Regions from separate parts of the Romboutsia sp. LXY-2 genome, predicted to be linked through region 1. Evidence: riboswitches for the same ligand, from Rfam matches in the RefSeq annotation. Region 1 holds a riboswitch; each other region holds the start of a gene.
What was found. A riboswitch is a leader RNA that binds a small molecule or an ion and turns the genes downstream of it on or off. The one in region 1 is predicted to bind cobalamin.
Positions count from the first base shown of each region.

Region 2: linked by a shared signal. The riboswitch ahead of cbiQ (cobalt ECF transporter T component CbiQ) and the one ahead of ACI48P_RS21485 (cobyric acid synthase) in region 1 are both predicted to bind cobalamin.
Region 3: linked by a shared signal. The riboswitch ahead of ACI48P_RS10925 (ABC transporter substrate-binding protein) and the one ahead of ACI48P_RS21485 (cobyric acid synthase) in region 1 are both predicted to bind cobalamin.

Region 1 is NZ_JBKFGI010000024.1:16,871-20,161, forward strand. Features, by position in the region: gene ACI48P_RS21485 (cobyric acid synthase) at 1-1,347, opposite strand, end outside; cobalamin riboswitch at 1,533-1,722, opposite strand; gene ACI48P_RS21490 (histidine phosphatase family protein) at 1,781-2,383, opposite strand; gene cobS (adenosylcobinamide-GDP ribazoletransferase) at 2,411-3,175, opposite strand; gene cobU (bifunctional adenosylcobinamide kinase/adenosylcobinamide-phosphate guanylyltransferase) at 3,179-3,291, opposite strand, start outside.
Region 2 is NZ_JBKFGI010000012.1:209,796-213,086, reverse strand. Features, by position in the region: gene ACI48P_RS18090 (vWA domain-containing protein) at 1-1,061, shown strand, start outside; cobalamin riboswitch at 1,175-1,357, shown strand; gene cbiQ (cobalt ECF transporter T component CbiQ) at 1,500-2,198, shown strand; gene ACI48P_RS18080 (energy-coupling factor ABC transporter ATP-binding protein) at 2,191-3,018, shown strand; gene ACI48P_RS18075 (Mrp/NBP35 family ATP-binding protein) at 3,111-3,291, shown strand, end outside.
Region 3 is NZ_JBKFGI010000004.1:555,743-559,033, reverse strand. Features, by position in the region: gene ACI48P_RS10930 (sigma-70 family RNA polymerase sigma factor) at 419-1,306, shown strand; cobalamin riboswitch at 1,475-1,651, shown strand; gene ACI48P_RS10925 (ABC transporter substrate-binding protein) at 1,820-2,728, shown strand; gene ACI48P_RS10920 (FecCD family ABC transporter permease) at 2,718-3,291, shown strand, end outside.

The DNA of each region.
Region 1 (3,291 bases):
TATTTCATCAAATATTCCATGAAGATATGTTCCTACTACATTACCGTATTCATTAACACTACCTTCTGTATAATTAACTTCTTCGCCTAGTTTTTTATCTATAGTGTTTAAACTATTAATCTTTTTACCTCTAGAAGTTATCCCCATATGTATCTCATATCCGGTTACTTTTTTACCTTCTAGTCCTTTTAGATATCCACATAATCCACTATTTATTGTGGCTTCTACTTGAGTAGTTGTCTTTTCTAATTCAAATATAGTTTCTATATCTAAAAGTCCTATACCGTCTATTTCTTCAGTTTCGCCTTCTACATGGTATGGGTCTTTTAGTTTTTTGCCTAACATTTGATATCCGCCACAAATACCAAATATTAACTTACCTCTTTTATGTAATTCTTTTAATTGTGATTCTAGGCCACTTTCCCTTAAGTACTTTAAATCATCTATTGTACTTTTGCTTCCTGGAAGTATTACTATGTCAGGATTTCCTAAAGCTTCACCATAGTTTACATATCTTAAACTAACATCTTCTTGTGTTTCAAATATGTTAAAATCAGTAAAGTTAGACATATGCGGTGTTCTTATTATTTCTATGTTAATATCCTTATTCTCCATTTTATTTTTAAATCTAGTTGTTACACTATCCTCATCTTCTATCTTCACATCACTATAAGGAACTACCCCTAAAACAGGTACTTTTATAATTTCCTCAAGCATTTTTATTCCGTCTCCTAAAAGCTCTTTTCTTCCTCTAAATTTATTTATAATTACACCTTTAACTCTTTTTCTTTCTTCTTCATCTAATAAAAGCATGGTACCTGCTAATGACGCAAATACTCCACCTCTATCTATATCTCCAATTATAATAACGGGAGCATCAGCTATTTGTGCCATTCCCATGTTGGCAACATCTCTCTCTTTGAGATTTATCTCAGCACAACTACCTGCACCTTCCATTACTACAACATCATATTCACTACTTAATTCTTCAAAAGTTTCTTTTAATATGTTTACAACCTTTGGTTTGTAATCATGATACTGTGTTGATGACATATCTTCTCTTACTTTACCATTTACAATAACTTGGCATCTGTGATTTCCAGATGGTTTTAGTAATATAGGGTTCATTTTTGCAGTTGGTTCAATTCCTGCGGCTTCTGCTTGAAAAACTTGAGCTCTTCCCATTTCTAAACCTTCCTTCGTAATAAAGGAATTTAGTGCCATATTTTGAGATTTAAAAGGCGCTACCTTATTTCCATCTTGCTTAAATATTCTACATAGTCCAGCTACTAAAACACTTTTTCCAACATTAGATGCCGTGCCCATAAGCATTATTTTTTTCCCCATAAATTCACATCCTTATCAATATATAATTTATATATCTATTTCCTTACTCTCCTTATATATCTCAAATACCAATATACTTATATCCAATCTTAATACACAAAAAAGCCCTAACTCTAGTGAGATAGGACTTTTATTAATAAATAAACATATATATATAAATAAAAATCTCTCACCCCGAAGATCTCATCACAAAATTAAATTAGGCAGGTATCCTGGCTCAACTTCATCCTACTCCTATTCCTTCCCATCAAAAGACAGTGGCTTTATTTAATAGTTTCGTCCGTTTTACAGTAGCGGGGGCTGCAAAGGCTTCTCACCTTTTTCCCTTTTAAATTCACACTCCTTAAATGATTTACTTTTTGAAATATTTTTTATTTCATTGCTAAAATTAGAAGTGTAAAACCTAAATTAATCTAATATTCAATTTTATTATCTAAACGAAATTTTTATTATTCATCATGTTTATTACTGCAAATCTATTTTCTACCTCTATCATTGTAACAGAAGCATTATCAATTTTAAAGTTCCAATGATATTCATAGCTATTTGATATCAAATAAGAAATTATATTCCTGATAGTTCCTCCATGAGAACAAATTAATATAGTTTCATTATCATTTTCACTAATTATCTTTTCTATTTCCTTACTCACTCTATAATAAGATTCAATTAAACTTTCTCCATTTGGATATTTATATTCATATCCTTGGTTTATCATCTTATCAAATTCATCACGGTGATTATTTTGTATTTCTTCAAATGTTATTCCTTCGAAATCTCCAAAGCTAATTTCTTTTAATGTTTCTCTTTCTATTATTCCTATATTCTTTATATTAGCCAAAGGTTCTACAGTATCCTTTGTTCTTTTTGAAGTTGTTGCAAAAATTTTGTCTATTTTTTGTTTTTCTAGGTAATTAGTAAGTTTTCTTACCTGTTTTTTGCCTTCTTCACTTAATACGCTGTCTATATGACCTGATAATCTACTTTGCTCATTATCTTTAGTCACTGCATGTCTTACTAAAATCAATTTAGTCATTTCATCACCTCTTTTAAGGCTTTTTTATTATCTTATTAGTAAATAAATATATACTAGATATAATACTTCAGAAAGTTCTATGGTGCATCCTAATATATCTCCAGTAACTCCATCTATTTTTTTATAAACATGTTTCTTAAATAAGTTTATAAATAAAAATACTATAACTATTGAACTGATTATTTTTATAATGGCAATACTTTGCGCCAAAAATATAAATTTACTAATAGCTATTATTAATAATACTGTATATGTAGTCCCTACAACAATCATGTTCATTGTACATTTTCCTATGAATAAGTTTCCCATACCTTTTTCTCTAGGAGTTTTTGTTTTATAAGTTATCGTAAGTACTCCTAATCTAGCTATTACAGGCATAAATACTATAAGCCATAATGATTCATTGATTATTAAACTGTTTATAAACCCTACTTTAAGTAATATTAAAAACATTATCGCTAATAGTGAGTTTGTACCCAATCTTGAATCTTTCATTATTTCTAACATTTTTTCTTTATCTCTATAACTATAAAGTGCATCAAAAGTATCACCTAGACCATCAATATGAAGCCCTCCAGTTAAAATTACACTTGCTAATGTAATTATTATAGAAGCAATAAATGGATCAAATAATTTAGTTGATACTATGCCTATTAAAAATGTTATTATACCTAAAACAAATCCTACTAGCGGAAAATAATATAGCGTCTTATGAAACTCTTCATCAAACCCTGTATCCATGTTTATAGGTATTCTAGTCATAAATTGTAATATTGATATAAATCTTTTCATATGCTATCCCTTTATTTTCATAGGTATTCCACTAACTACAAAGTATACCTCATCACTTTCTTTTGATATTTGTTGATTTATTCTACCTACTATATCAGCGTATACTCTACTAAGCT
Region 2 (3,291 bases), on a different contig from region 1:
TAGGAGAATCTATTAAAAATAATGATGCCAATAGTAGTAATAGAGTTATTTATATTGATGAAGAAACAAGTAATAAAATATATGAAAAAATAGAGTATTACTATGGTAAATCATATTTGAGTAAAAATGAAATCATAAAAATGGAAACTAAAAACTGTAGAAATATTCATGAAGGATGTAGAGTCCATTTTACAGATGGTGTATTAAGAAGTGAGTGTAAAAATGTATTTCAAATAAAATATGTTACAAGACAAAAAGAAAATAACCTGAGTAAATTTAGGGATAACATAAAAATTCATAAAAGGAATATAAATAAATTAAGAGAAAACATATCAAGAATTTTAATAGAAGAAAGTGAAACAACTAGAGTATATTCTGATTGTGGAATAGTGAATGCTAGTAGATGTTGGAGAGTAGGGAGAAGCAACAACAATAAAATATTCTATAAAGACATAAATAATGAAAAAGGAAAGTATGTAATAGATATTTTATTGGATGCAAGTGGATCTCAAAGCAGAAACCAAGGAAATGTAGCTACACAAGCCTACATATTATCTAAAGCATTAACTTCAGTTGGCATACCTAATAGGGTGCTGGGATTTTGTAGCTTTTTAGATTATACAATCTTAAGAAGATATAAAGACTATGATGACAAGGTAGAAAGTTGTGAAAATATATTTGAATATTTTTCAGCTGGGAATAATCGAGATGGATTAGCAATAAAGTGTGTATCTGAGGAGTTATTAAATAGGCATGAGGAAAATAAAATCTTAATTATTCTTAGTGATGGAAAGCCTAATGATATAAAAATAGGTAGTGATAGGCAGAGGACAATTAGAGGTGAGATGTCTTATAAGGGAATTGTAGCAGTAAAGGATGCTGCCAATGAAGTAAGGAAAGCTCGTCAAAAGGGAATACTAGTCCTTGGAGTATTTACAGGAAAAGAAAGTGAACTAGAAGCTGAAAAGTTAATATACGGTAAAGACTTTATCTATACAAAAGATATTTTACGCTTTTCAGATATAGTAACTATGTATCTTAAAAAAGTAATAAGAAACTAAAAAATAATAACTTTAGAAGGTATATTGATATATTTTATCGAATTAATAAGAGTTAGATTTGTTATAAAAGTAATAATGTTTTATAATTGTATAGTATCTAACTAAAAATTAAAAACTAAATATATATTATAGGTTCTTGAAAAAAGATTAATAGGGAAAGAGGTGTAATTCCTCTACAGCCCCCGCTACTGTAAGGCTGACGAAACTTAAATAACCACTATGATTATTTTATTATGGGAAGGTAAAGGAGTAGGATGAAGCTAAGTCAGGAGACCTGCCTAAAATATTAAATTAATTTCTTCGGGGTGGGAGAAAGTTTTTGAAAATAGTTATGTTTATAAATATTATTGAAAAATACCTAGCCCTTGTGGCTAGGATTTTTTTGTGTGAATAATTGAAAAAGGAGGCTTGGATACTATCTAGGATAGTAGAGAGAATATGATATTAATTGATAAATATGCGTACACCAACAACTTAAGACATATAAATCCTAAACTAAAAGCCATAATCGGGACATTATTTTTAATTTTATCAATGTTAATTAATTCTAAAGTTGTACTAGCGGGAATTATGGTTTTTATGAGTTTATTAATAGTTTGTGTAGCAAAAATAGATTTGAAAAATTATTTGAAATTATTGAAAATACCAGTTTATTTTTTGGTTATAGGTGTAGGACTAAATCTGATAAATATAGGATTTACATCTGAAAATATGGCTTATAGCTTTAATATATACAATTTATATATAGGCACATCTACAGAATCTATAAACACCTCGTTATATATTTTGATTAGATCAATGTCTTGTTTAAGCTGTGTATACTTTATAGTATTAACAACACCTTTTAATGATTTATTATTTTTATTAAAGAAAATGAGATTACCAGACACAGTAATAGAATTATCGATGCTAATATACAGGTTTATATTTATTTTTTTAGAAGAAGTAATTGATATAAGAAAATCTCAAGAATTAAGATTTGGTTATATAAACTTGAAAACATCATATAAGTCATTAGGTATGCTAGCAAGTATATTATTTAAAAGAATGATGATAAGATATGAAGAGTTATCCATATCATTAGATATAAAATTATACAATGGTGAATTTCATATAGTAGGAGAAGAACATGTTTAAAATAAATAATTTAACATATCAGTATGAGAAGAAAGAAAAAGCATTATCTAATATTAACATGGATTTTACAAATGGGGATATTATTGGGATAATAGGGTCAAATGGCTCAGGTAAGTCTACATTATTTATGAATTTAATGGGAATATTGAAGCCTACATATGGAGAAATTTTATTTGATGATAAGCCTCTTAAACATGATAAAAAAAGCTTATATAATCTTAGGAAAGATGTTGGGATAGTATTTCAAGACCCTGACAAACAAATTTTTTATTCTAGAGTATATGATGATATTGCATTTTCTCTTAGAAATATTGGCATTGATGAAAAAACCATTAATGCTAAGGTAAATAAGGCTTTAGAAGATGTTAATGGATTAGAATTTATTGATAAACCAGTTCATTTTTTAAGCTATGGACAAAAAAAGAGGGTGGCCATTGCATCTGTAATAGCTATGGAAAATAAGATTGTATTATTAGATGAGCCGACTGCTGGCTTAGATCCAGTAAGCACTAGAGCCATTGTAGATATAATAAAAAACTTAAGAGCAAATAATATTAAAGTAGTAATTTCTAGTCATGATATGAACTTAATATATGAACTTTGTGATTATGTTTATGTTTTAGATAGAGGTGAAATTACTGAAAAAGGAACTTGCGAAGATGTTTTCATTAATGAAGAAAGCATAGTTAAAGCAGGATTAGAATTACCATGGTTAGTAAAGTTATATAAAAATATGGGGTTACCTCTATTTAGAAGGGAAAAAGAACTTTATAACTACTGGCAAAAAGAACAGGAAAAAAATCTAAATCCAACTGTGTGATTGTAAAGTAAAAATTAAGGGTATATTTATAATATAATATTAAATTAATAACAATAAATAATAACAATGCATATAAATTGGAGGATAAAAAAATGGGAAATTGTAATTCATGTCCATCAAAAAATAATTGTAATAAACAAGCTACTTGTACAATAGAGAACAACCCTAATAATAAAATAAAAAATATAATCGGAGTAATGAGTGGCAAAGGTGGAGTTGGTAAATCTACCGTAACATCATTACTTGCGAAAAAATTAAATAAAATGGGATATA
Region 3 (3,291 bases), on a different contig from region 1:
AACGTCGTTCGAGGATAAAAGACTGCACAATGTGCGGTCTTTTATTCTTTAAATAGAAAATAAGTTACAAAAAAGAAGGAAAATATACATTAAAAGTAGAATAAAGACTATATATGTATATAAAAATAAATTTGGAGTTGAATAATATTAAAATTATTCAAAATTCTATGTATACATAATAAATAACACACTAATCGGAAGATGAGAACTTGAAAAATATAATATAATTTTATTAAATATAAATAAAAACAAGGGTTTTTTGAGTTGATTGTAGAATTATAGAAATAGAAAATGATTGACATTTGAGGGGGAGTGACAGGCATTTTTTTATTATAATACTCATATTATAAAAATATAGGAAAACTACAGACACTTACTATCTCGATTAACAAACTATATATATAGAAGGAGTTAAATTATGGGGGCTACAAAAAGGGAACATACTTATGAAAATTATATTTATGGTGATTCTTCAAATGCATCAAATGCAATGAAGATGTACTTAAAGGAAATAGAAGAGTACAAAATGTTGTCTGCAGTGGAAGAAGTTCAATTGGCAAAAGCAATAGTGGAATCTTCACCAGATGCTAAAGAAAAGTTCATTAATGCAAATTACAGACTTGTTGTTAGTATTGCAAAAAAATATAGAAAAGAAAATGTAGATATGCTTGATTTGATTCAAGCGGGTAATATCGGACTAATAAAAGCAGTTGAAAAATATGATTATAAAAAAGGATATAAATTTAGCACATATGCTACATGGTGGATTAAGCAAAGTATTACAAGATACATAGATGATTGTGAGAATACTATAAGAATACCTGTGCATCTTCATCAAAGAATAAACTTTGTAAAAAGAAAGAAGCAAGAATTATCAAATATATTACAAAGAGAACCAAGTCTTGATGAACTTGCTGAATGTTGTGAACTTGAAGTTGAAAAGGTAATTGATATATTAAAAAGAGATAAAAATATAGTTTCATTAGATACACCAATAAAAGAAGATGAAGATAGTAGCTTAGTTGAGTTTATCCCATCTGATGCAAACTTTGCAGATGTGGTTATGCATGAAGTAGAACAACACAATTTAAGAGAAAAAATTGAAGAATTGTTAACAGGTCTTGGAGAACAAGAGCAAAAAGTTTTAAGAATGAGATTTGGATTAGATGATGATGATCCAAAAACTTTAGAAGAAATAGGTAGAGTTTTTGGAGTTACAAGAGAAAGAATAAGACAAATTGAAGCAAAAGCTATTAGAAAATTAAGACATCCTAGCAGACTGAAGCAATTAAAGCATTTTTATTAGGGTTTAGAAAGTAGGAGATTAATTTTTCCTACTTTTTTTATTATATAAAACCAGAGTTAAAGGATTAGTGCACTGTATATGGCCTAAGTTAAAATATTAATTGAAAATGTAATTAATATTTTGTTTATAAGAAAATATTGACAAAATATGAAACTTCATTATAATTAATATTTATGACATATATTAGGTGTAATTTATTACATAATAGAGAATTGGATTAAAATTCCAAGCTACCCCAGTAACCGTGATACTGACGAAATCTTAAATACCACTGAATAATATTTGGGAAGGTTAGAAAGTAGGATGAAGTTAAGCCGGGAGAACTACCTAATATAAAAGCTAATATCTGCTGTGGGTAAGATGTTAGATGCAAAATATAATTTAAGAAATATGAAAGTTCTATATATTTGGCATCTTACAAATTTATTGAAAGGAGATAATTGATTCTAACAAACACAGCCTTTCTAAAGAAAATTAATAAAAAGGTAAGAAGGTTAAAGAAGGAGAACTAAGATGAAAAAGAAATTTTTATCAATTGTAGCAATGGTTACAATGCTTGCAATGTCAGGTTGCCAAACTGAGAAAGAAAGAATGGTAAATGACAGAGAAGGTAATGAAGTAAACATACCAACTAAAATCGAAAAGATAATATCAACAGCCCCATCAAACACTGAGGTTTTAGTAGACCTTGGAATATCAGACAAATTAGTAGCAGTAGATAAATACTCTAGTGATATAGAGGGAGTAAATAAAGACTTAACTAAATTAGACTTTTCAAATCCAGACGCTGAAGCAATAATAGGATTAGAGCCAGACGTAATAATAGCATCAGGACATAATAAAACAGGTTCTGCAGAAGACCCATTTAAAGCTGTTATTGACGCTGGAATACCAGTAGTATACATACCAAGTAGTGATAGTATAGACGGAATATATAAAGACATAGAATTCATAGCAGATGTAGTAGGACAAGAAGAAAAAGGGAAAGAGTTAGTTTCTGAAATGGAAACTAAAATAAAAGAAATTAAAGCTATAGGTGATACAATAGAAGATAAAAAAACAGTATACTTTGAAATAGCACCAGCTCCAGGTTTATTTACTTTTGGTAAGTCTACATTCTTAAATGAAATGATAGAGCTAATAGGAGCAGAAAATGTATTTGCAGGTGAAGAAGGATGGGTTTCTCCAAGTTCTGAGGCTGTAATAGATAAAAATCCAGATGTAATATTAACTAATGTTTCATATGTAGAAAATCCAACTGAAGAAATAAAAGGTCGTGATGGATGGGAACATATAACTGCTGTTAAAAATAATGCAGTTTATCAAGTAGATGGAAACTCATCTTCTCGTCCATCAAATAGAATAATATTAGCTTTAAACCAAATGGCAAAAGCTATATATCCTGAAAAATATGAAAAATAAAAGACTAGTAATTTTTAGTCTAATAATAGCATTTATAATAATATGTATTGGAACTTCTACCGGAAGTTCCAATATTAGCATATTGGATACTGTATCAGTAATAGGAAATAAACTATTAAATATTCCGCTTAGAGAAGGTATAGACCCTAAAAACATATCAATAGTTTGGAAGCTAAGACTACCAAGGGTTCTGCTAGCATTTATGGTTGGAGGATGTTTAGCAACAAGTGGAGCAGTGGTTCAATCAATATTAAAAAATCAATTAGCATCACCATATACTCTAGGGGTATCTTCAGGAGCTTCATTAGGGGCAGGGTTAATAATAGTTACAGGAGCATCGTTACCACTATTAGGAGCATTTACACTTCCAGTAGTAGGCTTCATATGTGGATTAGTTACTGTTTATTGTGTTGTTGTATTCTCAGCTAAAATAGATAAAAGTATGTCAAATAATACTATAATATTAGCAGGTATGGTATTTTCATTATTTGTAAATGCTTGTTTAACTACATTAACAGCATTATTTAGTGAAGATTTAAAGAGCATCTCAATGTGGCAAATGG